DNA from 3 places in the Vibrio algicola genome. Region 3 is predicted to be linked to each of the others. Evidence: riboswitches for the same ligand, from Rfam matches in the RefSeq annotation. Region 3 holds a riboswitch; each other region holds the start of a gene.
What was found. Region 3 has a riboswitch for thiamine pyrophosphate ahead of thiC (phosphomethylpyrimidine synthase ThiC). Riboswitches for the same ligand answer to the same signal wherever they lie in the genome.
Positions count from the first base shown of each region.

Region 1: it holds a riboswitch for thiamine pyrophosphate, as region 3 does, so the genes downstream of both, thiB (thiamine ABC transporter substrate binding subunit) here and thiC (phosphomethylpyrimidine synthase ThiC) in region 3, are expected to answer to the same signal.
Region 2: it holds a riboswitch for thiamine pyrophosphate, as region 3 does, so the genes downstream of both, thiD (bifunctional hydroxymethylpyrimidine kinase/phosphomethylpyrimidine kinase) here and thiC (phosphomethylpyrimidine synthase ThiC) in region 3, are expected to answer to the same signal.

Region 1 is NZ_CP045699.1:2,260,417-2,270,369, forward strand. It holds partial or broken gene rapA (RNA polymerase-associated protein RapA) at 1-122, opposite strand, end outside; gene GFB47_RS10265 (PhoH family protein) at 444-1,871, shown strand; gene GFB47_RS10270 (hypothetical protein) at 2,365-2,763, shown strand; gene thiQ (thiamine ABC transporter ATP-binding protein) at 2,787-3,506, opposite strand; gene thiP (thiamine/thiamine pyrophosphate ABC transporter permease ThiP) at 3,546-5,159, opposite strand; gene thiB (thiamine ABC transporter substrate binding subunit) at 5,247-6,218, opposite strand; TPP riboswitch at 6,349-6,458, opposite strand; gene GFB47_RS10290 (flavin prenyltransferase UbiX) at 6,670-7,335, opposite strand; gene mpl (UDP-N-acetylmuramate:L-alanyl-gamma-D-glutamyl-meso-diaminopimelate ligase) at 7,687-9,042, opposite strand; gene fbp (class 1 fructose-bisphosphatase) at 9,349-9,953, shown strand, end outside.
Region 2 is NZ_CP045699.1:1,218,755-1,228,707, reverse strand. It holds gene thiE (thiamine phosphate synthase) at 1-286, opposite strand, end outside; gene thiM (hydroxyethylthiazole kinase) at 330-1,172, opposite strand; gene GFB47_RS05685 (ABC transporter substrate-binding protein) at 1,224-2,171, opposite strand; gene GFB47_RS05680 (ABC transporter permease) at 2,200-3,000, opposite strand; gene GFB47_RS05675 (ABC transporter ATP-binding protein) at 2,993-3,745, opposite strand; gene thiD (bifunctional hydroxymethylpyrimidine kinase/phosphomethylpyrimidine kinase) at 3,754-4,629, opposite strand; TPP riboswitch at 4,727-4,825, opposite strand; gene GFB47_RS05665 (sterol desaturase family protein) at 4,914-5,720, shown strand; gene GFB47_RS05660 (DMT family transporter) at 5,894-6,790, opposite strand; gene GFB47_RS05655 (zinc transporter ZntB) at 6,935-7,879, opposite strand; gene GFB47_RS05650 (glutathione S-transferase family protein) at 8,085-8,696, opposite strand; gene GFB47_RS16685 (hypothetical protein) at 8,748-8,873, opposite strand; partial or broken gene GFB47_RS05640 (transposase) at 8,870-9,538, opposite strand; gene GFB47_RS05635 (heavy metal-binding domain-containing protein) at 9,644-9,953, opposite strand, start outside.
Region 3 is NZ_CP045699.1:61,680-71,632, forward strand. It holds gene GFB47_RS00280 (voltage-gated chloride channel family protein) at 1-819, shown strand, start outside; TPP riboswitch at 901-998, shown strand; gene thiC (phosphomethylpyrimidine synthase ThiC) at 1,120-3,078, shown strand; gene thiE (thiamine phosphate synthase) at 3,078-4,364, shown strand; gene GFB47_RS00295 (HesA/MoeB/ThiF family protein) at 4,396-5,145, shown strand; gene thiS (sulfur carrier protein ThiS) at 5,232-5,432, shown strand; gene GFB47_RS00305 (thiazole synthase) at 5,437-6,240, shown strand; gene thiH (2-iminoacetate synthase ThiH) at 6,250-7,362, shown strand; gene GFB47_RS00315 (aminopeptidase P family protein) at 7,457-9,250, opposite strand; gene tsrA (H-NS-like global regulator TsrA) at 9,526-9,810, shown strand; gene GFB47_RS00325 (DMT family transporter) at 9,818-9,953, opposite strand, start outside.

The DNA of each region.
Region 1 (9,953 bases), 320 kb from region 3:
CGATTTTCTTCAGAGGCCGCAAACATCACAGTCACGGTACGCGCATCTATCGCCACCACCGTACCCAAACCTAAATCACTTTCTGTATCACTAATCCAACGCTGACCTAACGCAAATGCCATGTAATCGACTACCTCTAACCAAAATTGTTATTCAATACTGTATGTATTTTAGTTCCAAGCTTTGTGTTTTTCTTGTAAAAATGGCTCTTTTACAAAAATAAAACCCACAATTCACCTGTTGATAAAAAAGCTGCACATCTTACTGCACAGCGTCTTTTTTATCACCTTGAATCGCATTAATATTTGCCGACTGACATAAAAGTGTCACCATTTCACCGTTATTGTGTCATGGCGCTAAAAATGTCAGGAGGAAAGCCAAAATCTTGCTTATACTCAAAAAGAACATGGCTAACCTTTCGTATTGCGAAAAATGGAGAAGTTATGGCAACGACCCAAAAGACACTCATCACCCCAGCCGACCACGATACCTCATCGCGTAAAATATTTGTCCTTGATACCAACATCCTGCTACATGAACCTCACGCGATTTATTCCTTCCAAGAACACGATGTCGTTATTCCCATGACGGTATTAGAAGAACTTGATCGCATTAAAGACAGTAAACGCGATGTGGCGCGTGATGCTCGAGTGGCGATCCGTGGCTTAGAAGCGATTTTCCACGACGCCACGCCAGATGAGATCTCCCAAGGCATCCCATTTGGGAAAAATGTTACCGATAAAAGCCAAGTCAGTGGCACCATATCAATACTGGCCGATTACGATATTCAAGACAGAGATAAAGCCTTTGCCGATAAAATGGGTGATAACCGCATCCTTAATGGGGTACTGGCACTGCAACATCGCCGAGCGCCGCGCGAAGTTATCTTGATCACCAAAGACATTAATATGCGCTTGCGGGCTAAAGGCGCGGGTATTGAGCATGTGCAAGATTACCGCAGCGATCAATTAATTGATGACGTGCAGTTTCTCACCAAAGGTTTCACCGAATACCAAGGCAACTTTTGGGATAACTTCAAGCAAGTCGAAAGTAAAAACTGTGGCAGTAAAACCTTTCATACCGTTGCTCGTGAAAACCTAGAGCCTACTTATATCAATCAGTATTTAATTGATGAAGATAGCGACTTTGCAGGTCGAGTGGCCGAATTAAGCCCAACGACCGCCAAGATAAGAGATTTAGGTCGAGAGCATTTATTGCACCGACAAGCATGGGATATTCACCCCAAAAATATTTATCAAGCCATGGCGATGGATGCCATGCTCGACCCCGATATTGATTTAGTTATTTTAACCGGTGCGGCCGGCAGTGGTAAAACTCTGTTAGCGATGGCTGCTGCCTTGGAAATGACGATTGAACGCAAGATGTTCGATAAGATCATCGTGACCCGAAACACGCCAGATATTGGTGAGGCGATTGGTTTTTTGCCCGGCACCGAAGAAGAAAAAATGCTGCCTTGGCTGGCCGCGATCACCGATACCCTAGAAGCGTTGCATAAAAACGACCACAACACCGAGGGCTCGCTTAAATACATTTGCGATAAAGCCAACATTCAATTTAAGTCGATAAACTTTATGCGCGGACGTTCGATTCAAAATGCATTTGTATTGCTCGATGAGTGCCAAAACCTCACCGCCTCACAAATAAAAACCATTATTACTCGTTGCGGTGAAGGTACTAAAATTGTCTGTTCGGGTAACTTGGCGCAAATTGACTCCACTTATTTAACCCCTGTGACTTCAGGGTTAACTTATATGGTAGAGCGATTTAAAAGCTTTGAAGGCAGCGTTAACGTGCACTTAAATGGCGTAGTACGCAGCCGTTTAGCGGAATTTGCCGAGGAGAATTTATAACTCATTATTAATAACGGTGTTTTTATATTGACATTACATGTATCACCCCAAGTAATCATCATTTAACTTGGGTGATACTCTTACTTTATTCTGTATTAATTGTCACAGACTACAGAGGTAAAAACTCATTATTTAGCACTTAATTAAAGCGTATAAAGTAAGGCAAACATATAATATCAATCTTATATAATTTCATATTGTTATGAAATAATCATATAAATAAACATCTTATAGAATTAAACACTATTATCTGTACATGTTCATACATTGTAAAATGTTTGATTTAATATCATCACTGGCGATATATTCGAGCCAAGTAACATAACACACAGTAAGATGCGAAGGATCTCACCTTGCGACCCATAGCCCAAAGAATATTGGGAACATGATTAATACAATAACCGTGAGATCAAAACATGAATAACGATCACCCCTATTATATTTTATTGAAAAGCTTTCTGCGTTTTTTATTCTTATGTGCATTGCTTGCTTTTTGATCCGCGAACTCGATGGATTATTTGACCTTATTTCTCATGGTTTTTGGGTGTACCCTGCTGCTATTGTTGCTGCCAGTTCTATTATTTATGCATTAAAACAAAAACAACAAACCATAGAAACCTTCTGCTTATTCGTGCAAAGCCACAACTTTATTTCAATGTGTTTAGGCATGGGGGTTTTATTTGTGTTCTCTCGCCTTTTTGGCATGGGATCATTATGGGATGGTTTAATGCAAGCCCACCCAGAAAGAGCGGTCAAAAACGTCGCGGAAGAAGGCACTGAAATGTTGGGGTATATGGTTATTTTCATTTCTTGCGTTTCTTATTTAGTCGATTTTAGCCATCAAGAAATAGGCGAGAAGTTATCGCAACTTCAGACTCATCATCACAATTAAAATACCACGATCTAAGCAAGTGCCTAATAACCACTTGCTTTAATAAATGCAGCTAAATGAGGGTTGGGATGCAACTCATCTAAACTCGTAATTCGGCCGTGTTCACTGACCTTACCTTGCTCCATAAAAGCAAAATGGGTAGCGATCGCTTTAGCATCGGTTAAATGGTGCGTCACCATCAATACCGTGATTGAACGTTCCCGTGCAAGCCTTGCCACCAGCTGCAACATTTCTTCCCGCAAAATAGGATCTAAAGCTGAAAACGGTTCGTCTAGCAGCCAAATCGAATGCGCTTGAACAAAGCACCTTGCCAATGCCACCCGCTGACGTTGTCCGCCAGATAACTGCTCCGGTAGTCTATCTAATAAAGTGTCTAACCCAACTTGTTGCGCCGCTTGTTGTACTTGCAGCTTTTGAGCTTGAGTGAGTTTAAGCCCAGGATGCAAACCCAGACCAATGTTTTGCCGCACGCTTAAATGACTAAATAGATTATGCTCTTGAAACAGCATTGCCAGCGGTCTTTCGTAAGGCGCTAATCCTACAACCGACGAGCCCTGAACTTTAATATCACCTTTTTTGGGTTCAATAAAACCGGCGACCAAACTCAACAAGGTCGATTTACCCGAGCCACTTGGCCCCATTAATGCCATGATCGCGCCTTTTTCAACAACTAAGTCAAAATTAAAGGTTTCCTCTTGGTAATCATAAATGACCTGTTGGATGGAAATAGCAGACTCAAGCATGTGGCAACTTCTTCTTAATCAATAAGCAAATAAATAACCTTAACGACTGCCGCGTTTGAACACGGTTTCAATTAAAGCAAAGCATAATACGCTAAATAGCAGTAAACATAGGGACACCGCCGCGGCCGCATCCATTTGGTAACTGCCTAATAATTGGAATAAATATAATGGTAAAGTGGTAAAGGTTTGATTACCAAATAATGACACCGCACTTAAATCTCCCATCGAAAACATAAAGCTGATTGAGAAAGCATGTGCGATCGGTTTATTCAGTGCCCGCCATTCCACCAAGCGAAAACGCGTCCAACCAGTCATGCCTAAAGTTTGACATAAAAATTGGTATTGCTGCGCCGTTTGTAGCATAGGCTGCGACAAGGTTTTAATAATATACGGCAGCGCCATCAAGCTATTTACCAGTATCACCACCCAAAAAGCGAGGCTAAATACATCGACTTGATCGCGTAATAATAAAAATAATCCGGTGCTGATCACAATGCCGGGCGTAACTAAAATAATGGTCCCCATCAATTCCAACCGTCCTGCTCGCGCGGGTAAGCCTTTTAGATGCCAAGCTCGGCTAGTAAATAAAATCGCGATCCCCATCAATAATGCCAATGAACTGGCTAATGTTGCTACTTGAATCGAAGCGCTTAACGCTTGCCAAAATTTCTCATCTTGCAATATGGTTAACGATTTGGGATTTAAGCCTTGCCATATCACCATCAATAAAGGCGGAAGCACTAACAGCATCGCGCCACCAATCCAAGCTGCATCCCAAATTTTTGCGCGATGACTGGTAGAAAATAAGGCCACTCGCTGCCTTTTCTCTTTAGCATGATGACTGACACTGCCGCCAGAAGAGCTCGGTACGCTGTTACTAAAACGCAATAAAGTTAAGCTCAACACGCCACACAATAACATTTGCCATAAGGCTAAAATCGCCCCCGCCTGCAAGTCAAAATCAAACTTAATCGCTTGATAGATCGCCAGTTCAATCGTGGTCGATTTGGGGCCTCCCCCCAGCGCCATCACCGCCGAGAAACTGGTAAAGCACAGCATAAACACCAAACCCGCCACTTGTGGTAATTGCTGACGCATGCGCGGCCATTCAATTTGTCGAAATTTTTGCCAATCGTTCATCCCCAAATGTGCGCACAGCTTATGTTGCTCATTGGGGATCGACTCTAGCGAATGCAATAATAATCGACTGGCATAAGGCAGGTTAAAAAACACATGGGCGATTAAAATGCCATTTAATCCGTAGATAGAAAAAGGTAAGCGCGCATCAAAATACCGGAAAATATCCGCCACAATACCGCTGTTACCAAAGATGGCGACAATACCAAACACGCCTACCAGCACCGGCAAGACTAAAGTTGAAGCGAAGATCTTTAGCAGCAGAGCCTTGCCTTTAAACTCGCGACGAGAAAGAGCATGCGCTACCGGAATTGCGAAACCAACACTCAATAAGGTTGAAAATAAAGCCTGATAGAAACTGAAAAAGGTAATGTGGCGATAATAAGGATCGGACAAAATCCAACCCAAATTTAACGTTGGGGCGTGTTGAATTAATGCCATCACGGTTGAGCACACAAATAGCCCAATAGTAACCGCAACCAGTAAGCCTAACTTCGGCACTGACACATTAACCACCTAGTATCACCATCATAAATTCACCTTTTCGATTTAACCTTATTCCGCTTTATTTTTATTTCGCTTTATTCTTATTTCGATTGGTTGCTATTCAGATAACGCCATTTGCCATTCACGAGTCCAGCTTTTCAACTGTTTCGCCACCACTTGAGGGTCGAGTGACAGCATTTTCGTTGGCACGCTCAGTTGCTCATAACCTTTAGGCAGGGCTATGTTGGTAACCGGATACATCCAATTCCCCGTCGCCATTACGGATTGGAAGTCATCGCTTAAAATAAACTGCATAAACTGATCGGCCAGTTTTTGATGGTGGGAGCTTTTCACTTTAGCGGCCAATTCAATCTGAGCGTATTGTCCTTCAGCAAAGTTAGCTGCGGCGTAATCTTGATTGTTTTCAGCAATAATGTGATAAGCAGGAGAGGTACTGTAAGACAACACCATATCGCTCTCGCCTTTTAAGAACATCGGGTATGAATCAGACCAACCTTTACTCACCGTCACCGTTTTCTTAGCTATCTTTTGCCACGCATCCGCTGCTTTATCCCCATATACTGATTTTACCCATAACAGCAAGCCTTGACCGGTGATCGAGGTACGCGGATCTTGGTAAATAATATTAAAATCATCACGTTCCACCAGCTCTTTTAAGCTTTTCGGTGGGTTCTTCATTTTGGTTTTGTTGTACACAAAAGCGAAATAGCCGTAATCGAATGGGACGAAGTAAGGGTTGTCCCAACCACCAGGAATGGTCACTTTAGAAGTGTCTACATCATGTTTGGCGAGCAATCCGGTTTGCTGTGCTTGCGCCATAATATTGTTATTTAACCCTAACACTACGTCTGCTTTGGTATTTTTTCCTTCTAAACGTAAACGGCTTAATACTGAACCACCATCATCGAGCGCGACAAAATTTAACTGACAACCGCATTGGGCTTCAAAGGCCGTTTTAATTTTAGGACCAGGGCCCCAATCGGAAGTAAACGAGTCGTAGGTATAGACGGTAAGGGTTGGCTTATCAGCGGCTTGCGCACCATTAGAAAGTGATAACAATAAAGGCAAACTGAATGCAGCTAGAATCGCTTTCGGTTTAGTTGTCACTTTATTTTTACGTTTTGGATTGTTGCTCGAAATAGAGGTGGTGTCGTTCACTAGAATATCCTTTTTAGTGAGCGGCACAGGAAAGTAAGTAGGGAGATCCAGACTCAATTCCTACGCCAGCATTATCTGGTTCAGGTACACGGGTCTCTTAAAAAGATCTCAGCCGAATCCGTGTTTGATTCAGCTCCCCGATGAGTATTTTCAATCTGATTGTATTGAGTTAAGCATTAATAGGCTAGTGATAATACCAATTCCATTTAATATTTGATCAATTTGACTACGCCGAAAAGACGCTGATCCGTCCTTGGTCGCTTGAGAAAGGCCATCCATGGCCTTTGACACTTTTCTCTGTACTCAATTTTTAACGATCATTAAATTTATGGAATTAGTATAACCTCAAAAGATAACCAAATTAATGATTGTCACGTTGATCATAACCCCAGCGCGGCACTAAGCCTTGTTTAATACCTAGGTGATCTAATATTCTGGCCACCATAAAATCAATTAGATCTTCAATGGTTTTAGGCTGATGGTAAAAGCCAGGCGCTGCTGGCATTATGGTGACGCCCATTTGCGACAGTTTATGCATATTTTCTAAGTGCAAGGTGGAGAATGGCGTTTCACGAACCACCAGCAGCAATTGGCCACGCTCTTTCATCACCACATCGGCGGCTCGTTCAATTAAGTTATCTGACATGCCGTGCGCAATCGAGGCCACACTGCCTGCCGAACACGGGCACACCACCATTTGTTTTGGCGCGGCCGATCCTGAAGCCACTGGCGAGAACCAATCTTCTTTACCGCACACAACCAACTTATCACTATCAATCAACTGATCTCGCTGACTATTTAAGTGGGCCAGTAAGGTTTGTTGCGCCGCTTGCGGGCCACTGGGTAATTTTAAACCATGCTCGGTTGCCATCACTACTCGCGCGGCAGACGATATTAATAAATACACGGTGTAATCAGCCGCCAGTAAGCACTCAAGTAAGCGCAAACCATACGGTGCACCCGAAGCTCCGGTAAACGCTAAGGTTATATGTTTGCTACTTGAATGGGGTACGTTAGGTTGAGACATCTCGCGCTCCTTAATTTCTGAACTTGGGTGAGTTAATCATACCTATCAAAGTCATTAGCTGATTAGATAGTTACTACGATTGGTATTAATACCGTTGCTCGCTAGATTGTCGATATAAGCGGCTCAATAAATTTGAATATTCCGAAAAGATGCTGACCCATCCATGGACGCTTGAGAAAAGGTCATCCCTGACCTTTGACACTTTTCTCTATAATCAAATTCATCGACCCTAGTACAATTGGCATGTTCATCGAAACAAAAGGATCATCACGACCTTTTTACCTACCATGATCTTTTTACTTATGATGTGCCTGTTGTTACTTTGAAGCTATTGCCACTTTGATGTTACTGCTACTTTGCTGCTAATGCTTGCAACAATTTGCCATGGATCCCTTCAAAGCCACCATTGCTCATTACTAAGATCTGATCGCCAGCATGGGCTTGTGCCACCACTCGCTCAACAAGTGTATCGATATTATCTTCAACAAAAGCAGTTTGTTCACATTGATCGGCGACCGATTGTACTGACCACTGGATATTATTGGGTTGGTATAACGCCACCACATCAGCATGTTTAAATGCTGCCGCTAAGGTTTGTTGATGCACTCCCATTTTCATGGTGCTAGAGCGAGGTTCAAACACCGCAATAATTTTACTGTCACCGACTTTATTGCGCAGACCATCAAGGGTTAAATCAATCGCGGTTGGATGATGGGCAAAATCATCATAAACCGTCACGTTAGCTTCAATGCCTTTTAGTTCTAAACGACGTTTCGTATTAATAAATTTGCCTAACGCTTCACAAGCAAGATCGGCGGTGACGCCAACATGTCGCGCCGCGGAAATCGCCATTAAGGCATTATTGAGATTATGATCACCGACCAAATCCCATTTCACTACTCCGCCCAACTGACCATCGAGATAAACATTAAAATGGCTGCCATCTTTTTGAATTTTTTCAGCTTTCCAGTGACCATCATCGCCTATATGTTCGAGTTCACTCCAGCAACCACGTTGGATCACATCCTCTAGGCCAGCATCATTAGTCGGGGTTAAGATCCGTCCGTTACCCGGAACAGTACGCACTAAATGATGAAATTGTCGCTTGATCGCTTCAAGATCGTCAAAAATGTCAGCATGATCGAACTCAAGATTATTCATCACTAAGGTGCGTGGATGATAATGAACAAACTTTGAACGCTTATCGAAAAAAGCACTGTCATATTCATCTGCTTCGACCACAAAAAACATACTTTCGCCTAGACGAGCCGATACACCAAAGTTACCAAGTACACCACCAACCAGAAAGCCCGGTGTATAGCCACAGTCTTCTAAAATCCAAGACAACATGCTTGCCGTGGTGGTTTTCCCATGGGTACCCGCTACCGCTAACACCCAACGATCATGCAATAAAAACTCTTGTAACCATTGCGGGCCAGAGGTGTATTTAAGATTCTGATTTAATACATATTCCACGCACGGATTACCACGACTCATGGCATTTCCTATTACCACTAAATCGGGGGCGGGATTTAATTGAGAAGGATCGAATCCTTCAATTATTTCAATACCTTGAGATTCAAGCAAAGTGCTCATTGGCGGATACACATTGGCATCACTGCCAGTTACTTTATGCCCTAGCTGGCGAGCTAATACGGCGGCACCGCCCATAAAAGTGCCACAAATACCAAGAATATGAATATGCATAATAGGTTTTCCTTCCCACTTTTTTGTGAGACTCAAATTAGGTCAATAACTTTGTGCGAAATAGTAACTCAAACGCAATCAAATGTATGGTGTTCGAAAACAATTTTCTGTGCATTATTATGAATTATCTCTTTTAATATCGAGACCTTGCTTAAGTGCACATTTGTGAAGCTTCATCAGTTACTTCATTACCATTAATAAGATTCTGGATTTACAATCGAATAAATGAGTATCCAAAAGAGATACACACTGGTACTACCACTATTTCCTGCAATGAATAAAATTAACGACAAAAAAGGATCCATTATGTCGATAACTCGCACGTTAGGCGAATTTATTATTGAACACCAAAATCACTTTCCTCATGCCAGTGGTGACCTTTCTTCTCTGCTTGGCTCGATAAAATTAGCGGCTAAAATTGTCAACCGAGAAATTAACAAAGCCGGTTTAGTTGATATTACGGGTTCAGTTGGTGCTGAGAATGTGCAAGGTGAAGAGCAACAAAAGCTCGATCTGTATGCCAATGACAAATTTAAAGCCGCACTTGAAGCTCGTGGTCAAGTTTGTGGTATTGCCAGTGAAGAAGAAGATGAAGCGGTAAGCTTTAATAAAGAACTCAATAAAAATGCCAAGTATGTGGTGTTAATGGATCCTTTAGATGGTTCATCGAATATCGATGTGAATGTCTCGGTCGGAACCATCTTCTCGATCTACCACCGAGTATCTCCGATTGGTAGTGCGCCGACTGCGGAAGATTTTCTTCAGCCAGGCCATAAGCAAGTGGCGGCGGGCTACATTATTTATGGCTCATCCACCATGCTGGTATACACCACAGGTAAAGGGGTACATGGCTTTACTTACGATCCTTCGATCGGAGTCTTCTGCTTGTCACATGAGAAAATGATGATCCC
Region 2 (9,953 bases), 1.2 Mb from region 3:
CCCCATCTGCGTTTACCGCCAATGCAACATCAACGCGATCATTAATAATTAATGGTACTGGTTTGAGGTTAAGTTTTATCTGCTGTTGGTTAAACTCATCAATCACTTGTTTGGTTACTTGAGTACGTTGAATAAATGTTTGGATATTATGATCTTTATGTCGCACTTGAACGATTGAAACTCCACCTTGTAATGCTTGCAGCAAGATATGGCGTAAGCTTTCTCCTTCCGTTGTTTCATCGGTCACTAAATAAAGTGGATAGTCGAAACGATTAATAGCATTCATTATTAGCCTATAGTTTGTTTTGTTATTCTCAGTGGATGTCACATCACAATGCAGTAAGGCCGGTATATGGCTGGCATTTCAATGTATTGATCAATGCCAGTTGATCAAGTTGGTAGAGCTTATCGAATAAATGCATTTGTAAACTGCCAGGGCCAGTACTTTGTTGTGCGGCCAGTTCGCCTGCTACACCTAATACCGCAGTAGCACATAAGCCTGCATTATCAAAATCAATCGCGGCAAATGCACCGGTTAAGGCACTATGAGTACAACCGATTCCTGTTACTTGCGGCATCAATTTATCACCATTGCTTAACTGAAATGTTTGCTGTTGATGCACGACATAATCAACTGCACCAGAGATCACAACATGATTGGCTTGGTATTGCGCAATCACTTTATGCGCAGCCTCCATTGCGGCTTCACTTGGATCTTGAGCATCCACCCCTTTTACTTGGCTATCAATACCGACTAGCGCCATAATCTCAGAAGCATTGCCTCGTACAATCAGTTTATCCGCCAAGTCACAAAATTCGCGAGCGACGGTAGTTCTTAATTTGCTGGCCCCACAACCTACAGGATCGATAACAATCGGCTTTTGATAATGATTGGCTTGGGTGATCGCAAAACGCATCCGTTCAATCCAAATCGAGTCTAATGTGCCGATATTGATCACCAAGGATCCAGTAAAGCTCATCATTTCTGCCATTTCATCGCGGCTGTGTGCCATGATCGGTGATGCCCCTATTGCCAGCAAAGCATTAGCGGTATTGTTCATCACCACATAATTGGTGATGCTCACCACTAAAGGTTTATTGAGGCGCAATCTATCGAGTTGTTGTGAAATAAATTGCTTTGCTACCACAGGTTTGCCAGTAAAGTTTGTCATTTATTGAGCCCTTTAATGCTTATTTGAGTTTGAGTAATTAACGCCACAAAATTATAAATACGGAGTAGGATCGACCGCTGTTTTGATCACTTTATTTTGATACATAAAATCAGCAAATGCTTTATAACCCTGAACATCTGCCGCGGTTGGGCGCAATGCAAAACGAGTTAAAGTATCAGCCCAAGCGTGTTGATTAAGCTGTGTATCTAATGTTTTAGGGTTGTACGATTTAAAACTATTCCAAGCTTGGTCAGGATGATTAACGATATATTGCGTTGCCAAGGTTAACGCGTGATTAAATTTCGCGATGGCGGCCGTTTTTTTGCTGTTTTGGCTTACCACAAAAATCAATTCTTCATAACTTGGTACGCCGTGCTCTTCTGGATAAAACGCTTTTACTTTTACCTTTTCAATTGCCAGTTGATTCGGCTCAAAATTACGCAACCCGCCCCACACTGCATCGACTTTGCCTGAGGCTAATGACGCCGATAAATTCCATCCCACATTTACCATCTTGATATCACTAAGCTTTAAACCTGAATGACGCAACATGGTACCCACCATTGCATCTTCAGTACCAGCCACCGCGATACCAACCGTTTTACCTTTTAAATCTTGGACTGAATTAATTTTACCGTTATCTAAAGTTAAAATTGTATTTAAAGGGGTCGCAATTAAGGTTGCCGAACGTTTCAGCGGTAAACCTTGAGCAAGATCCATCACAAAATTAGGTTCATAAGTGACAGCCATATCTACCTTTCCTGCCGCAACCATTTTAGGGGGTAATGTTGGGTCTGCTGGTTCTTGAATGGTGACATCCAATCCTTCTTGTTTAAATAGTCCTTGTTGCTGTGCAATGATGATCGGGCCGTGATTGGGATTTACGAACCAATCTAGCATCACAGTCAGTTTGTCATTGGCGTAAGCTTGACTAGTAATAGTGAGTAAAGCGGTGGCGAATAGTATGTGTTTAAATCTTGCTGCGATTATACGAGGCATATGCTTTCCTTTTAATCTAAATAAGTTTTTAGCCTTGGTTCGGCCAATGAATGAAATGATGTAACAAACGGTCAGTCAAAAAATACAGCCCGACCGTCATAATCGATAAAATAAACAAACCTGCAAACATATCAGCCACTTGCATTCGGGCATTAGTTTGCAACATGTAATAACCTAGCCCAGCGCTCGCGCCAACCCATTCACCAATCACGGCCCCGATCGGTGCGATCACCACCGCCACTCGTAAGCCAGACGCCAGCGCCGGTAATGCCGATGGCAGTTTCACTCTGAGTAAGGTTTGCCATTTAGTCAGTTGGAAAGTTTGCGCCAGTTCTAAATAACCTTTGGGTGTGTTTTTTAAACCGTCATAACAACAAGTGGTGATTGGAAAAAAAATAATGATTGCCGCCATCACGACTTTGGACGCCATGCCATAACCTAGCCATAACATTAATACCGGTGCCAGTGCGAACACGGGGATCGCTTGGCTAATGATAAGCAAAGGTAATAACCAACGGTTGACGGTAGCATTAAGTAATAAAATCAATGAACACATCACCCCAAACACCAGACCTAGCAGTAGCCCCAAGAGAATCTCTTGTAACGTCACCAAAGAGTTGGCACGAAGTACATCGGCATTTTCGACTAATGCTTTGCCAACCTCGATTGGTGTAGGAATAATGTAACTTGGCAGAGCAAACAACGACACGGTAGCTTGCCATAACAACAGTATTACCAATGTCGTGGTCACGATTTGCACCACCATGGCAATTTTTGATGATGTTTTGATAGTGGGATTTGTTGTTTTGTTGATTGAAAGACTATTCATGGGCTTGCTCCATGCTATCAATACTCAACCGTTGCAATAATTGATTATGGGCTAGAACCAATTCAGCACTGGTTTCTCTTGGGGGGAAGCTTGTCGAGTGGAATTCAACCTCATGCAATTTTGCCGGCGTGCCCTTCATAATTAAAATTCGGTCAGCAATTCGCAATGCTTCTTGTGGATCATGAGTAATGAACAACACGGTTTTATCTTTTAATAACTGACAAGCTAACTTTTGTAACTCGTAGCGTGTGACCGCATCAAGCGCTGCAAAAGGTTCATCCATTAATACCACAGGTTTATCTTGCATTAAGGTTCTGGCGATGGCGACTCGCTGCCTCATTCCGCCCGATAATTGATGTGGAAAATGCTGAGAATAACCAGATAAACCTAGCTTATTCAGTAACTGTGTGGCTTGCTCAATTTGTGTTTTGGTTATGCTGCCACAGATTAAATACGACTCTAGGCACACGTTATGCAGCACATCTAACCAAGGAAATAATAAATCTTGCTGCCCCATATACGCGACAGGATCTAAACGGTGCGGATCTCCAGAACCTATATTTCCGCTCTGTACGCAACCCTTGTGCTCAAAACCAGCGATTCGTTTTAATAACGTTGTTTTGCCACAACCACTTTTACCTAATAAACAGGTCCAACTTTTTGCTTTGAACCCAACCGTTAAGTTTTCAAAAATTGCTGGTAGTTGAGGTTCAAACTGAAAGGTCAACTTATCAATATTAATCATGATTTAGCCTAACCATAAAAAGCATGAAAATGATGAACCGGACCTGAACCTTTGCCAACAGTAAGCTGATCGGCTGCCGTCAGTGCGTCAGATATATACATTTTCGCTTGGCTAATTGCCTCACTTAATGGCATACCCTGTGCTAAATAAGAGGCGATGGCAGAAGATAGCGTGCAACCTGTACCATGAGTGTTTTTAGTGGCTATCCTTGGATGAGAAAACCGAGTGATCTTATTGCCATCAATCAGCCAATCACAACTGTGCTCACCGGTGAAATGCCCACCTTTAAGTAAGGTTTTGACTTGTTTAAATCTAGGATGTGACTGCAACTTGTGGATGAATGCTTCAATCTCAGATTCGTATTTTGGCGTGTCACAGCCCAATAACAGCGCGGCTTCAGGAAGATTAGGGGTGAGCACGGTGACAAAAGGAAAAAGCTCATCGACTAAGATTTGAATGGCCGCTTTTTCAATTAGCGCATCACCACTGGTCGCAACCATGACCGGATCTAAAACCACATATTGTGGTTGATATTGCTGTAATTTCTGCGCAATCACTTTGATCACACTGGCGTCATTTAACATGCCAATTTTGACAGCTGAAATATTAATATCAGAGAAAACCGCATCCAATTGCAGCCCAACAAATTCAGCATTAACCGCCAATATTTCACTCACGCCTTGCGTATTTTGCGCGGTTAATGAGGTAATAACTGAACAAGCAAAACTGCCAGTAGCGGAGATAGCTTTTATATCGGCTTGAATCCCAGCGCCACCGCCAGAATCGGAGCCGGCAATGGTGAGCACATTGGCAATATTTGATGAAACCGCATTAAGCGTAGATCTTGGAGTGTGATGGGATAATGGCTTGTTGGTGTTTGACATTTCGACAACTTCCTATTGATGGCAAGGAAGTAATTCGATTCAAGCTGGTATCTCGTTTTGAAAAACCAATATCGGTCAACAATGAGAAAAGCAGTGTGGCGATCCGAAGTTAGTTCCCTACGCCAATGTTAATTGGATCAGGTTCAACGGGTCTCACAGTAGTGATCTCAGCCTTGCGGCTCCCCGACTAATATGTTTGTTAATGTAATGGCTTGGCAAACTAATGTAAAGTACTAAGGCATTATGCCTTCATCATCGATTAAGCGATTTATATGACCGATTTTATGACCAACAACCAAACCTTAATCCGTTTGGTGTGCTTTATTTTAGTACTACTTGTTATGGCCGTATGGGAAATACAACGTCCCCGTAAAGCCTTAACACAACCCAAAAATTTTCGTTGGTTAAATAACTTGGGATTTGTGGCATTAAACGGCGCACTACTGCCATTCACTTTACCTTTCTTGGCAATGGGAGTGGCTTTTACTGCAACTCAGCATCAATGGGGGTTACTTCACTGGCTCAAGTTGCCGTCGCCGATTGAAGTATTAATCTCGATTGTTTTACTTGATGGTATTATTTATTGGCAACATCGTTTGTTTCATCAAATCCCGTTGTTATGGCGCTTACATCGCGTCCATCATTCCGATCAAGATATCGATGCCACCACAGGTTCGCGTTTTCACTTTATTGAAATTTGGTTATCGATGTGGGTAAAAATAGCGGCTATTGTCATATTAGGCATTTCACCCATTGCGGTACTGCTATTTGAAGTGATTTTAAACGCCAGCGCCATGTTTAATCATAGTAATGTGCGTTTGAATTTGAAGTTTGATGCCCTGCTGCGTAAATTCGTTGTCACGCCAGATATGCACCGTATTCATCACTCGGTGCACTTAAACGAAACCAACAGTAACTATGGCTTTTGTTTATCGATTTGGGATCGTTGTTTTGGCAGTTATATTGCTGAGCCAAAAGATGGCCACCGAGATATGAAAATTGGATTAGGAATCTTTCGGCAACCACAGGAACAAGGTTTGCTCAAGATGCTAACTCAGCCGTTTAGAAAAGATGAGTCGCATCAAAAGTAATATCAATTGTATCAATTAAATGATCGTTCAAAATTGAGTACAGAGAAAAGTGTCAAAGGCCATGGATGGCCTTTTCTCAAGCGACCAAGGACGGATCAGCGTCTTTTCGGCGTATTCCAATTGATCAAATATTCAATCGAATTGGTATAATCAGTCAATGTTAGCCTTTATGGTTACTGTACTTGTTTTGATTTATTTCTGTTCGGTTTGTAATTGGCATAAGTGATGATAATCCCTGCCGCAACAATAAATGCCCCACCACCGAGAGTGAAAATAGTCGGTAGTTCATCGAATAACCAGTAACCGAAGATACAAGCAAACAGGATCTGGAAATAAAAGAATGGCGCGACATGTGAGGCATCCGCTATCTTCATTGCTTTAATCAAACACAGTTGTGACACAATCGTGACCACAGGAATGGTGATGAAATAAGGGATGGATTCCATCGTTGGGGAGATCCACATATCTGGCTGCGCTATCAAAAGAATGGTTGAGACTGAACCCAAAATAAAAAACGAGTTAATAAAAATTGAAATAAACGACACGCTCGAATCAATGGTTTTGGTCAGCAAGTTATAACCGGTGTTGGCAACCACGATCACTAATGGCAATAAGTAGATTAAATGTAAACCACCAACATCGGTCGGATTCATCACGATCACCACCCCAGCAAAGCCTAATAACGTGGCGATTATCTTGACCGGTGTTAGGGTTTCTTTAAAGAAAATCGCCCCACCTAACATGTAGGCCACGCTGCCCATCTGCACAACGATGATATAGACTTCAAGCGGAATGTATTTCAAAGAAATTACTGAGGTAATGGCGCACACCAAAAACAATGCCGAGCGGATCAGCAATTTGCCATTGGTGGCTAAAATAGCCGTCTTGGTTTGTTTGGGCATAAAGATAAGCATGCATAAAAATGGGATGGTAAAGCGGAAAAACACCATTTGTACTGGATGAAAGCCATGTAATATCAGATATTTATCGGCACTATCTTTTAAGGTTAAAGATAAGGTGGCAAGTATGACCAACATTGCGCCTAACATGTTTTTATTTTGAACGGGCATGATAATTATCTACACAAAAAATGTAGCGTTAACTTAACCCAAACATAAAAAAAAACAAGCCAAAGTCAGGCTTGTTTTTGCATTGTAAGATTGCTGTGTTACTTTGACGCCACATAAAAAGGTGACACTGTAATTATTGGTTAATTAAAAGAATCTCAACCACTTAAGCAACAATAATTCCCCTATCAAGGTAACAACCAGCGCGGCACAAAAAATAGCGAACGCGATTGGGTTTTCGACCCCAGGCATGCCGCCAATGTTGATCCCGAGCAAACCGGTTAAGAAACCTAATGGCAGGAATATCGCCGCCACTATGGTAAATAAATAGGTATTTCGGTTCATTTTTTCTGCTTGCTCTTGTTCAATTTCCGATTTCATTACTTGGATCTGCTCCAAGTAAAATTCCATCGATTCGGTTAAGCGCGTAGTGGTATCCAGCACGTTCCAACTATGAGTTTCAACCGAGCTAATCTCGTTAATATTGGCTTCAACCAGATCATTTAATGCATAACGTTGTGGTTTTAGAAAGCGGCGTAATTTTAGGATCCGCTTATGAATCAAATGCAGTTCGTTGTCATCATGTTCCACTTCATCTAATTCAAACAATCGCTCTTCGGTTTGGTTTAAAAACTTTTCAATATTCTGGTTTAAACCACTAATGATCGCCATTAATAAATGCGGCAACGATTTAGGACCATTGCCTTTAAGTAAAGCATTGCGGATACTGCTAATGGTTTTGGAAGAGACCTTTCTGGTGGAGATTAAGCAATTATTTTTCCAAAACAGTCGAATACTGAGCATATCATCGGGTTTCGCGCCTTGGTTCAGGTTCACCCCTCGTAAGATGAGCAAAAATGAGCCATCTTCATATTGTTCAAAACGAGGGCGTGTATCATCAGTCAATAAGCTATCGATAATACCTTGCTCAATCTGATTGAATTGCAGCCATTTTCGCAAGCCGGAAGATTCACGTTGGCAGTGATACCAATTACCAGATTCGACGGTTAATTGTTGTTCATTTTGATCTTTTACTTGTTGAGGTTTTTTGTTGTTAAACGTCCATTGATCGATCAGAAAAGTCTCTGTCATTTTGTTTCTCTCACTGTAAATCCTTCTGTCTCTATTAATGCAGAGCTTTACCCATCACGCAAGGTTTTGTTAGTGAATATATACACTTGGTCAGTTTTTATAAGCACAAAAAAACTCACCTTGCTATTCGCTTAAAACCGGTGAGCTTTAATTTATGTTGCAGAAACCAGCATATTAAATCAGCACGGTTTTGTCATGATGAGCATTACTGAAAAGCCGGACGTTGCGATAACATCTCAAACCAACGGGTTATATTGGGATAATCGCTTAGAGCGTCGATTTCTAACGCTTTAAGACAAATAATACCGACAAATAAGAATCCGGTAATGTCGGCAATGCTGAGTTTTTTCCCCGCAATAAATGGATGTGTTGCGAGTTGCTTATCAAGCTTAGGTAAAAACTCTTCAACCCGACGTTTTGACTCCACCCCCCATTCTTTAACACAGCGCTCACGGTCACTATAGACACCCGACAAGTTTCTAAATGCTTGGAAGCCTGCGTATAAACCATCAAGTTCAACAATGCGCTGCCACATTTCCACTAAACCGGCTTCCACCGGCGTTTCACCAAACAAGCTGAAGTTTTGCTTTTGTTGTGCAATATAACGACAAATTGCCACCGTTTCACTAATGCAAGTGCCATCATTCAGCTCTAGCATTGGCACTTTGCCATTAATGCTTTTGGCTAAATACTCTTCGGTTAAGTTTTCGCCAGCTCGAACATCCAGTTGAACCGTTTCAAGCTCAATCCCAAGCTCTTTTAAAAATATAGTCACCCGGCGAGAGCTTGGATTTGGCGCAAATTCGTATAATTTCATTGTTATAATTTCCTTTTATCAATGGCAACAATTCATGTTCAATCATAACAGCTATCCGCGTAATATCACCTCTATCGCGGCTAATTCTTGTGCACTGAAATCTTGGTTATCAAGCATTTGAACTGCATCTGTAATTTGTTGCTTCTTACTCGCGCCAATTAAAACTATTCTGGTCAAGCCCAATAGGACACCTGACTTTGTAATTTTTCATAGTCGATTGGCGTTAAATCACCAAGCGTAGTATGCAACCTTTCATGGTTGTAATACCGGATATATTCTTCAACATCTTCTTTTATTGCATCACGCGTTAAATAAACCACATTGAGTAGCCATTCATTTTTCAAGCTACCGAAGAACCGTTCGACGACTGCATTGTCTAAACAAGCTCCAACGCTGCTCATTGATGATGTGATGCCATTAATTAAGCTCTTGCTCAGTAATGATCTGAGCAGGTCTTGCTAACCAATCATAAAATGCACTGCGGCTTACTTTTAGTGCGTTACAAAGCATTTTTATTGGAAATCGAGAGCGATGCTCTCGAATAAATTGAAACTTTACTTCATTTCTTTCGCAAAGAAGGCGCTGGCTTTTTTTAGGATCTCTTTCTCCATTCTAAGCTGCTTTACTTCCTTTCTCAGAGCCATTAATTCCGTTTTTTCATCTGCGTTGACAGATGAATTATTGAGTTCGTCAGCCTTCTGCTTCCAAGTGTAAAGCAGGTTTTGTGATACTCCCAACGCATCAGCAGCTTGGGCGACAGAATACCCTTGTTCGGTAATAAGGCCGATTGCCTCTTCTTTAAATTCTTTCGTATAAGTTCGATATTGACGTTTTGTATTCATATTCACCTCGATTGATTATCGTATTATCCACAATCAAGGTGTCCAGATCGATTAGACCAGAATACCCAGATAAGGTGTCGGCTGCGCGACACCTATCCTTATTTGTTATGTTTTTAATTTAACCGCTGTACCAAATACCATAATTTCGGATGAACCATCCATAATTGTACTTGTAGTAAATCGAACACCAACAACGGCATCTGCTCCTTTTTCACGAGCATTTTCAACTAAACGTGAAACGGCTATATCACGTGCATCGGTGAGCATTTCGGTATAACCACGAATTTCACCACCAACAATACTCTTCAAACTAGCCATAATATCACGGCCAATATGTTTTGCTTGAACAACATTACCAGTAACAATACCCACTATTTCTTGAATCTCTTTACCCGGAATTGATTCGGTAGTCGAA
Region 3 (9,953 bases):
CCGGCATTATTTGCTGCTATTATTGCCGATACTGTTTGTACTGCACTGGGTACGCACCATACTCATTACCGGATTGATTTTTTAGAGTCTTTTAAAATGCTCGATCATGTTGTAAAGGTTGATCCACTTTTGCTTTTAAAAATCATTGTGGCTGGGGTTGGTTTTGGCCTCGCCGGATACTTATTTGGTGAGTTGACCCATTCATTAAAAGACTTTTTTAAATTAACGCTTAAAAATCCATACCTGATTGTCTTTATTGGTGGTGTTTTAGTTATTTTAATCACTAAGTTGATTGGTAATTACGATTACACTGGTTTAGGGGTTTATAGCAGCCGTGAAGGCGGGGTCAGTATTGTTTCAGCCTTCCACCAAGGTGGTGCAGAGTGGTATAGCTGGATACTTAAATTAGTATTGACCGCATTAACGCTATCGGTTGGGTTTAAAGGTGGTGAAGTGACCCCTTTATTCTTTATTGGTGCGACATTAGGTAATTCTTTAGCTTGGGTTTTAGGGGCGCCACCTGAATTATTTGCCGCACTGGGTTTCATCGCTGTGTTTGCAGCGGCAACCAATACTCCGCTGGCATGTACTATCATGGGGGTTGAGCTATTTGGTTCTGAATACATACTCTATTTTGCTATTGCGTGTTATACCGCTTATTACTTCAGTGGGCATACTGGTATCTACTTATCTCAACGAGTCGCGGTGCCCAAATTGTTTGATCTAGAAGGTGAGGCTCCTTTTGATGGGAAAATTGGTCAATTAAGAGAGACTCACTCGAGTTTATTTGGATTATTAATTAACAAACTTAAAAAATAGTGCTTAACATCACACTTTTTGGTTTTGTTAGTTATTAAATCTAAAATAGCTTGCTGAATATTTAAGCACTAAATATACTCTTCTGACTTGTCGGAGTGCCATAAGGCTGAGACCGCGTTGCGGGATCCGTTGAACCTGATCAGGCTAATACCTGCGAAGGGAACGAGAGAAGAGTAATTTTCTTATATTACCCATCTATAAATGTAACTGTGAATCCACAGATCTGCATTCTTGTGCATCAAATCCGTCAAGCATTTACTCCTTCGGGAACTATAACTCTAAAAGTTAAAGGAAAATGCTATGTCGTCAAGTCGTAAACAAGCTCGTATGGAAGCTAAAAATTTCATTGAGTCACTTTCTGTACAACCATACCCAAACTCAGAAAAAACCTATATCCAAGGTAGCCGCACTGACATTCGCGTCCCTATGCGTCAAATATCACTAGCAGATAGTTTGGTTGGAGGGAGTAAAGAAAAACCATTATTGTCTCCTAATGAGCCCATTCAGGTCTACGATACTTCCGGTCTTTATACCGATCCAACTTACCAGATAGATCTCCATACTGGCTTGCCAAAGCTAAGAGAACAATGGATTACTGAGCGCGACGATACTGAAACGTTATCAGATGTCAGCTCCACGTTTGCCAAGCAAAGATTAGCCGATGACACCTTAGATAATCTTCGTTATGGCAACTTACCTAGAATTCGAAAAGCCAAACCAAACCAATGCGTCACTCAATTGCATTACGCGAGGAAAGGCATTATTACCCCTGAAATGGAGTTTATTGCCATTCGTGAAAATATGGGTCGTCAGAAATTTGGGGATGAACAGTTAAATCAGCAGCATCCTGGCAATAACTTTGGCGCTAATTTACCAAAGGAGATCACCCCTGAGTTCGTACGTCGAGAGGTGGCGGAAGGGCGTGCGATTATTCCATCTAATATTAATCACCCTGAATCAGAACCTATGATCATTGGGCGTAATTTCTTAATTAAGGTGAATGCCAATATAGGTAATTCTTCAGTTTCTTCATCAATCGAAGAAGAAGTAGAGAAGTTGGTGTGGTCAACACGTTGGGGCGGCGATACTGTAATGGACCTTTCGACGGGACGTAATATCCATGAAACGCGAGAGTGGATTTTACGTAACAGCCCAGTACCAATTGGAACGGTTCCGATGTACCAAGCATTAGAAAAAGTGAACGGTGTCGCTGAGGACCTTAATTGGGAAGTGATGCGAGACACCTTAATTGAGCAAGCTGAGCAGGGGGTGGATTACTTTACTATTCATGCTGGCCTGTTACTTCGTTATGTGCCGATGACGGCTAAGCGGGTGACTGGGATTGTTTCTCGTGGTGGCTCGATCATTGCAAAGTGGTGCTTAGCTCATCACCAAGAAAGCTTTCTTTATACTCATTTTCGTGAGATCTGTGAAATTTGTGCCAAATATGATGTAGCACTTTCACTGGGAGATGGCCTACGTCCAGGTTCAATCGCTGATGCCAATGATGAAGCGCAATTTTCTGAACTGCGTACATTAGGCGAGTTGACTAAAATCGCATGGCAATATGATGTCCAAGTGATGATTGAAGGTCCTGGGCATGTTCCTATGCACATGATCAAAGAGAATATGGATGAGCAGTTAAAGCATTGTCATGAAGCTCCATTTTATACTCTAGGGCCATTAACCACCGATATTGCACCAGGTTATGATCATATCACCTCTGGTATTGGTGCGGCGATGATCGGTTGGTTTGGTTGTGCGATGTTGTGTTATGTCACCCCAAAAGAGCACTTGGGTTTACCAAATAAAGAAGATGTAAAAACAGGGCTTATTACTTATAAACTTGCTGCTCATGCTGGCGATTTGGCCAAAGGTCACCCTGGCGCACAAATTCGAGATAATGCCTTATCGAAAGCACGCTTTGAATTTCGTTGGCATGACCAATTCAATCTTTCTCTTGATCCTGAAACTGCACTGGCTTTTCATGATGAAACGCTACCGCAAGAATCAGGTAAAGTCGCTCATTTTTGCTCGATGTGTGGCCCTAAATTTTGTTCAATGAAAATATCGCAAGAAGTGCGTGAGTATGCCAAAGACACCAAACAAGTAGCCGCCGATCAAGCGATTGATATTAAAATGCTCAATGATCCATTGGAAGGAATGAAACAAAAATCGGCCGAGTTTTTAGCGACAGGTTCAGAGTTATATCATCCTGCTAAATCGGATCTCGATGAAGAATCTGAGCTGGAGGTTTAATGGTACATATAAAGCTACCCTCACAACAACAAGCTCTGACTTCAATGATCACCAATTGTTTATCTGCTGCAAAGCAGGTAGGTTTTGCGATTGAAGATATAGCGATAAGTCCTGGTCATTGCGAATACATTGCTGTTATTGATCAGGATCAGGCGACATGTTATTCGGTTTTGCATGATGCGGTGCAAGATCCTTCGAGTATTAATAATGCAGACCGTTATCTATTGTATTTGAATGGGCAACCTCTACCAGAAATATTGAATGATAAAACGCTATATATTGATGCTTACTTTGAGGGTGAGTTACATGATGTATGGTTGAATGCAGAACAAGAGTATCGTGTATTACGCTCCTCACATGTTATAGCTCCTCTACATAGTGAGCGTCATCTTGCGTGGTTTTTTACGTGCTTAAGTCTCGAGTTCTCGCTTCAAGATGCATTGATGCTAGCCCGTGCTGCAATGACTGTACCGTTACCTCACAGCAGTATGAATAAATTACGCGAACCAGATTCGAGTGTTTCACGTGAAACATGGCCAACAGAACGCTTTTTATTCCCGACACCATTAATAATGGTTAATGAGCGAAGTGCTAAATTTAATTGGAACTGTATTGAGAAGCAATGGTTTGATTATCAACCAATAGAGCGTGATAAATTTAACTTGTACCCAGTGGTGACTCATTACCGTCAAATCGAAAAATTGTTGATGCTAGGAGTTAAAACAGTTCAATTGCGAATAAAAAACCCGCTTCAGAAAGACCTAGAAGAGCAAATTAAACATGCGGTCGCATTGGGCGAAGAACATGATGCACAGGTGTTTATCAATGATTATTGGCAATTGGCCATAAAACATCAAGCTTATGGTGTACATCTAGGCCAAGAAGATCTGCAAGTGGCCGATTTGAAATTAATACAGCAAATGGGCTTACGTTTAGGACTCTCTACTCATGGATATTATGAGGTATTAAAAGCGGCACAATTTAACCCGAGTTATATTGCACTGGGGCATATATTTCCGACACCGACGAAACAAATGCCATCGAAGCCGCAAGGGGTCATTAAGCTTAAATTATATCAACAGATGATCAGCAGCTTAATGCCTCATGAACCGACGGTGGCGATTGGTGGTATTGACCTATCTAACGCAAAACAAGTTTGGCAATGTGGTGTGTCGAGTTTGGCAGTTGTACGTGCCATTACCGAAGCTCCTGATATACAATTAGCCATCAATCAATTTGCACAAATTATGCAGGAGGATCTGGCTGATGTTGCCGAACCTGCATAGTTAATAATTAAGCTTCAATCTAAGGCTATCTATGAATGATTTACAGTTTCATCGCTATCAACGTCAAATTATGGTTCCAGAAGTTGGGGAGTCGGGTCAGGAACTTTTATTGGCAAGTAAAGTTTTGATTGTTGGTTGTGGCGGTTTGGGTTCATCGGTAGCTTTATATCTTGCTTCGGCTGGTGTGGGTCAGTTGGTGGTGGCGGATGGTGATAGCGTTGAGTCTTCTAACTTACAACGCCAAGTGATTTATAGAGAATCCGATATTGGTGTTAATAAGGCCAAATCGACCGTTCATCAAATTAAACAACTTGATTCACAATCAAAAATCCGTGCAGTTGAATCATTCTTACAAGATGAAAGACTAAAACTTGAAGTGATGATGGCGGATGTGGTGTTGGATTGCAGTGATAACTTCCCAACTCGGCAAGCGGTAAATAAAGCCTGTGTTGAATCGGGCACACCTTTAATTTCCGGCTCGGCAATTGGGTGGGTTGGCCAATTGATGACGTTTGATTTTAGGCAAAGTAAACAGCCTTGTTATCACTGTGCGGTTCCTTACCAAGATAATAGCGCAGGGTTAAAATGTTCTGAAAATGGTGTGATCGGACCGGTTGTCGGCACTTTAGGTAACCTTCAGGCATTAGAAGCAATCAAACTGATAAGCAACAATACCAAGCTAAAGCCTAACGTTTTAAATTTATTTGATGGTCAAACGCTAGCTTGGCAAAAATTTAATATTAGCGTGGATCCTTCATGTCCAGTTTGCTGTCATTTATAAAGATGAAAGCCCTCTAACAGAGTTTAAGACTAGATAAACGGCAGATATGGAAGAGGAGGGACACGTTCAAATTTCTAGGATAGAAGATGAATATAATGGTCAATGAAGAAGTGGTGCTACTGGATGGTGTGACTTCTGTGAGTGGCTTACTCACACAATTAGAAATTGAAATAAACAATATAGCGATTACGGTAAATCACACCATCGTCCCACATTCTTGCTGGGACGAATTTGAGATTAATAGTGGTGATCAAATTTCTCTTTTCCAAGCAATAGCAGGGGGCTGAGTGAATGATATCTTCCACAATTGTGAAACCTAATACTTCATCAGATAGTCTAGTTATCGCCGATAAGATTTTTTCTTCTCGCCTTTTTACCGGAACGGGAAAGTTCGCCAATCAATCAATAATGGCCAATGCATTGGAAGTTTCAGGAACGCAACTTTGTACAATGGCATTAAAACGGGTCAATATACATAACCAAGATGATGATATTTTAAAGCCATTAATCAATGCAAAAATTAATTTATTACCCAATACCTCGGGCGCCAAAGGGGCGAAAGAGGCGATTTTAGCGGCTGAATTAGCGCGAGAAGCTTTGGCGACTAACTGGCTTAAATTAGAGATACATCCCGATCCTAAATACTTAATGCCTGATCCAATAGAAACCCTAAAAGCCGCAGAAGAATTAGTAAAGCGCGGTTTTGTCGTCCTACCTTACTGTCATGCCGATCCAGTTCTGTGTCGTCATTTAGAGCAAGTTGGATGTGCCGCAATCATGCCATTAGGTTCGCCGATAGGGTCCAATAAAGGACTAGCATCGAAAGATTTTCTCGAAATTATTATCGATCAAGCAAACATTCCGGTGATTGTCGATGCGGGAATTGGCGCGCCATCTCACGCAGCTCAAGCAATGGAATTGGGTGCAGATGCGGTACTGGTTAACACTGCGATTGCCTCTGCCAACGATCCGAACTTGATGGCAGAAGCATTTAAACTTTCAGTACAAGCGGGCAGAATCGCTTATCTTGCGGGATTAGCTGCGAGTAGTCATCAGGCGGTTGCATCAAGTCCATTAACCTCTTTTTTATCTTAGGAGTGGGTGATGAGCTTTATTGAACATTTTAAAAAATTAGATTGGGATAATATTAAGCTGTCGATATACAGCAAGACTGCGGAAGATGTAGAGCGAGCGCTAGGCAAAAATAAGCTTGATCTGGAAGATTTTAAAGCGTTAATCTCGCCGGCGGCCGAAAGCTATATCGAACAAATGGCGCAGCAATCTTATGCTCTCACTCGGCAGCGATTTGGTCATACCATGGGTTTTTACATCCCACTTTATCTATCGAACTTATGCGCCAATTCGTGTAGTTACTGTGGTTTTTCTATGGATAATCGCATCAAACGCAAAACATTAAATTTGAGTGAGATCAGCAGTGAAATCCGTGCGATCAAAGCGATGAAGTTCGATAGTGTTTTATTGGTAACCGGAGAGCATGAAACTAAGGTTGGAATGAAATACTTTCGCCAAACGCTACCCTTAATCAAGCAGTCATTCAACTATCTAGCCATGGAAGTCCAGCCGCTTGAACAGCATCAATACGCCGAATTGAAAACCTTAGGTTTAGATGCGGTGATGGTATACCAAGAAACCTATCATCCTTCTACTTATGCTCAGCATCATTTACGCGGCAATAAACAAGATTTTTATTATCGATTAGACACCCCTGATCGGCTGGCAAAAGCAGGCATCGATAAAATAGGCATTGGGGCTTTGATTGGCTTAGAAGAATGGAGAACAGATTGTTTTTTCACTGCGACCCATTTGCAGTATCTTGAAAAACAGTACTGGCAATCACGTTACTCCATTTCTTTTCCAAGATTAAGACCGTGCGAAGGTGGTGTTCAACCTAAATCAGTCATGACAGATAAACAACTGGTACAGCTGATTTGTGCTTACCGCTTGTTTAACCCTCAAGTTGAATTGTCATTATCGACACGTGAATCGCCACAGTTTAGAGATAATGTTTTAGCGTTAGGGGTTACCAGTATTTCTGCAGCCTCCAAAACACAACCTGGGGGTTACGCTAATGCCGATGTTGAGTTGGAGCAATTCGCCATCAGTGATGAGCGTTCAGCGCAACAAGTAGAAGCGGCGGTAAAGTCGCGAGGATTTGAAGCTGTATGGACTGACTGGCATTCGGCTTACTCTGGTTAGTTTGAATGTTTCACGTGAAACAATAAGGCCTAACATTAGCGATAATGTTAGGCCTTTTTCATTATTGTTTTAATAGTTACTATTTTCGATGATATTAATCGGCGTAACGTAATGGTTGGGTTGCGTGTTGCAGCCAGATTTTAACCTCACTATTCACGAGTGGGCTTAAATCATCCCACACTTTCTGATGATAATCATTGAGCCAAGTGAGTTCTGGACGATTGAGCATATCAACATTGATCGCTCGCACATCAATAGGACAACGGGTTAGAGAGTGCAATCCAAGCAGTTCCAGATCACCATTGGTTTCAACTGGATTAATTAACTCTAGGTTCTCGATCCGAATACCAAATTCATCGGTACGGTAATAACCGGGTTCATTTGAAACTACCATGCCCGCTTGCAGCGCCACACCATTATACGCAGGTGAAATACGCTGAGGGCCTTCATGCACACTTAAGAAGTGACCGACACCATGACCGGTACCGTGATCATAGTTATAGCCTTTTGCCCATAAAAATTGGCGGGCCAAAACATCCAGTTGACTACCTGTTGTGCCTTTGGGAAAGCGAGCACTGGCTAAAGCAATGTGACCTTTCAGCACTAAAGTATATTGTTGCTTCATAAATTCTGAAGGTGTTCCAATCGCAATAGTGCGAGTAATATCTGTGGTGCCATCTTGATATTGGCCACCAGAATCAACTAAGTACAAACTGTTTAAACTTAGCTTCCCAAACTCAGATTGATCGGCGTGATTGTAATGACACATTGCTGCATTGCTGCCTGCCGCTGAAATAGTATCGAAACTTAAATCGGCCAGAGTCGGATCTTGTTCGCGACATTGTTGTAGTTTGGTCGCTAACTGATCTTCATCATGCAGTCGACCACTCGCAACTTCTTTATCTAACCAACATAAAAAAGAAGACATCGCCACGCCATCTCGGACATGACAATTGATCATCCCTTGTGCTTCAACGTTATTTTTACAAGCTTTAGGTAATAGACATGGATCCGCGGCAGGATGAATGATGGCCTTGTGCTTATTCAATATCAGTGAGTACCACGCATTAGAAGTACTTGGATCGACTAATACTTTTTTAGTCGCCAATGAGGCTAATACTGTTTCAAGTTGCAGAGGAGAGTGAACACGTACATTGGCTCCAACATGTTGGGCGAAATTGTCTGGTACACGAGAGGGATCAATAAAGAAATCAACGCTACCATTTTGATGAATGATCGCTTGGCTTAATAGTACCGGCAGGCGAGAAACGTCTAAGCCACGAATATTAAGTAACCAGCACACCGAGTCTAATTGCGTCAATAAAGCTGCATCAAGGTTATCATTCACTAGAATATCAGCAATTTGTTGACGCTTGTCTGCACTTGATTGTCCTACCAGTTCAAGATCCATTAAACGCATTGATGATTCAATAGGATCGGGACGATCTTGCCAGATAACATCAATCGGATTGTGATCTAAGCTGATCAGCTGCAGTTGTTGTGATAACTGAACTTCGGCTTTCTCAAACCAAACCGCAGAGTGCATTTTTGGATCGATAGCAAGGCGTGCACCTTGTTTAAGATTTTGACTTGCCCATTGCAGAGGTGGTTGTTGAATTAGATGATGATAAGAGAAAATATCACTTGGTGCTTGTTTAGTGACTTGAATGGTATATCGACCATCGACAAAAATAGCCGCCTGATCTTGAGTGATGATTGCGGCACCGGCTGATCCGACAAAGCCCGAGATATAAGCAAGCCTTTCATTATGCAGTGGAATATATTCGCCCAAGTATTCATCTTCGTGAGGAATGATAACTGCATCGAGGTTGTTGTTGGTTAACCATTGGCGTAAAGCTTCAATGCGATCTGAAATGTTAAGTGACATGTTTTATCCTTAATATAATGTGCAACTTCTAATTCATCTATTTATTTTTATGTTTCAAATATAACCTGATTAATCTTAACATTATCTCCTTATTGTTAAAGCTAAGCTTGTAGCAGATCGAGTACTGGACATAATAAGAAGGTATATTTCTACGTAGGGAATCTTAATCATTCATCACCAATATAATTGATAATTTAATTTGCCAAAAACAATATGAAGCGTATATTTGACAACTCAAAAAATAAAAACCACCGATACGGAAACTTGAATCGCTTATGTCTATTACCACTTATGAAATGGCTCGAATCTTAGAGCAATTAGAAGAAAGCCCAGAAAAAGTCATGTATGGAAAGTTACTAGCTGAACTCGGCAATCAAAGTGAAGAGCGCATTCGCAGCGCCGCTAAGCAGCTGCCATTAGAAACATTACGAGACATCATCTATCAATTTCAAACAGTCCTTGAATCGCGTAAAGATGAAAATATTCAATTGATCGCCCAAGATATGAAAGACAAAGGCTTTTCGATTGAAGAGTTAGAAAAATTTCTCGCTAAGAAATAAACTTATTTTACCCTGAGCGAGTCGTCGATGTTGAACGATGTCGCTTGAATTTTATTTGCTGGATCATTAACCCAATCAAAATAAACACCAAGCCAATTATCGTCGATGGGTAAATTGTCTCGCCTATAATTTGAGATAGTAAT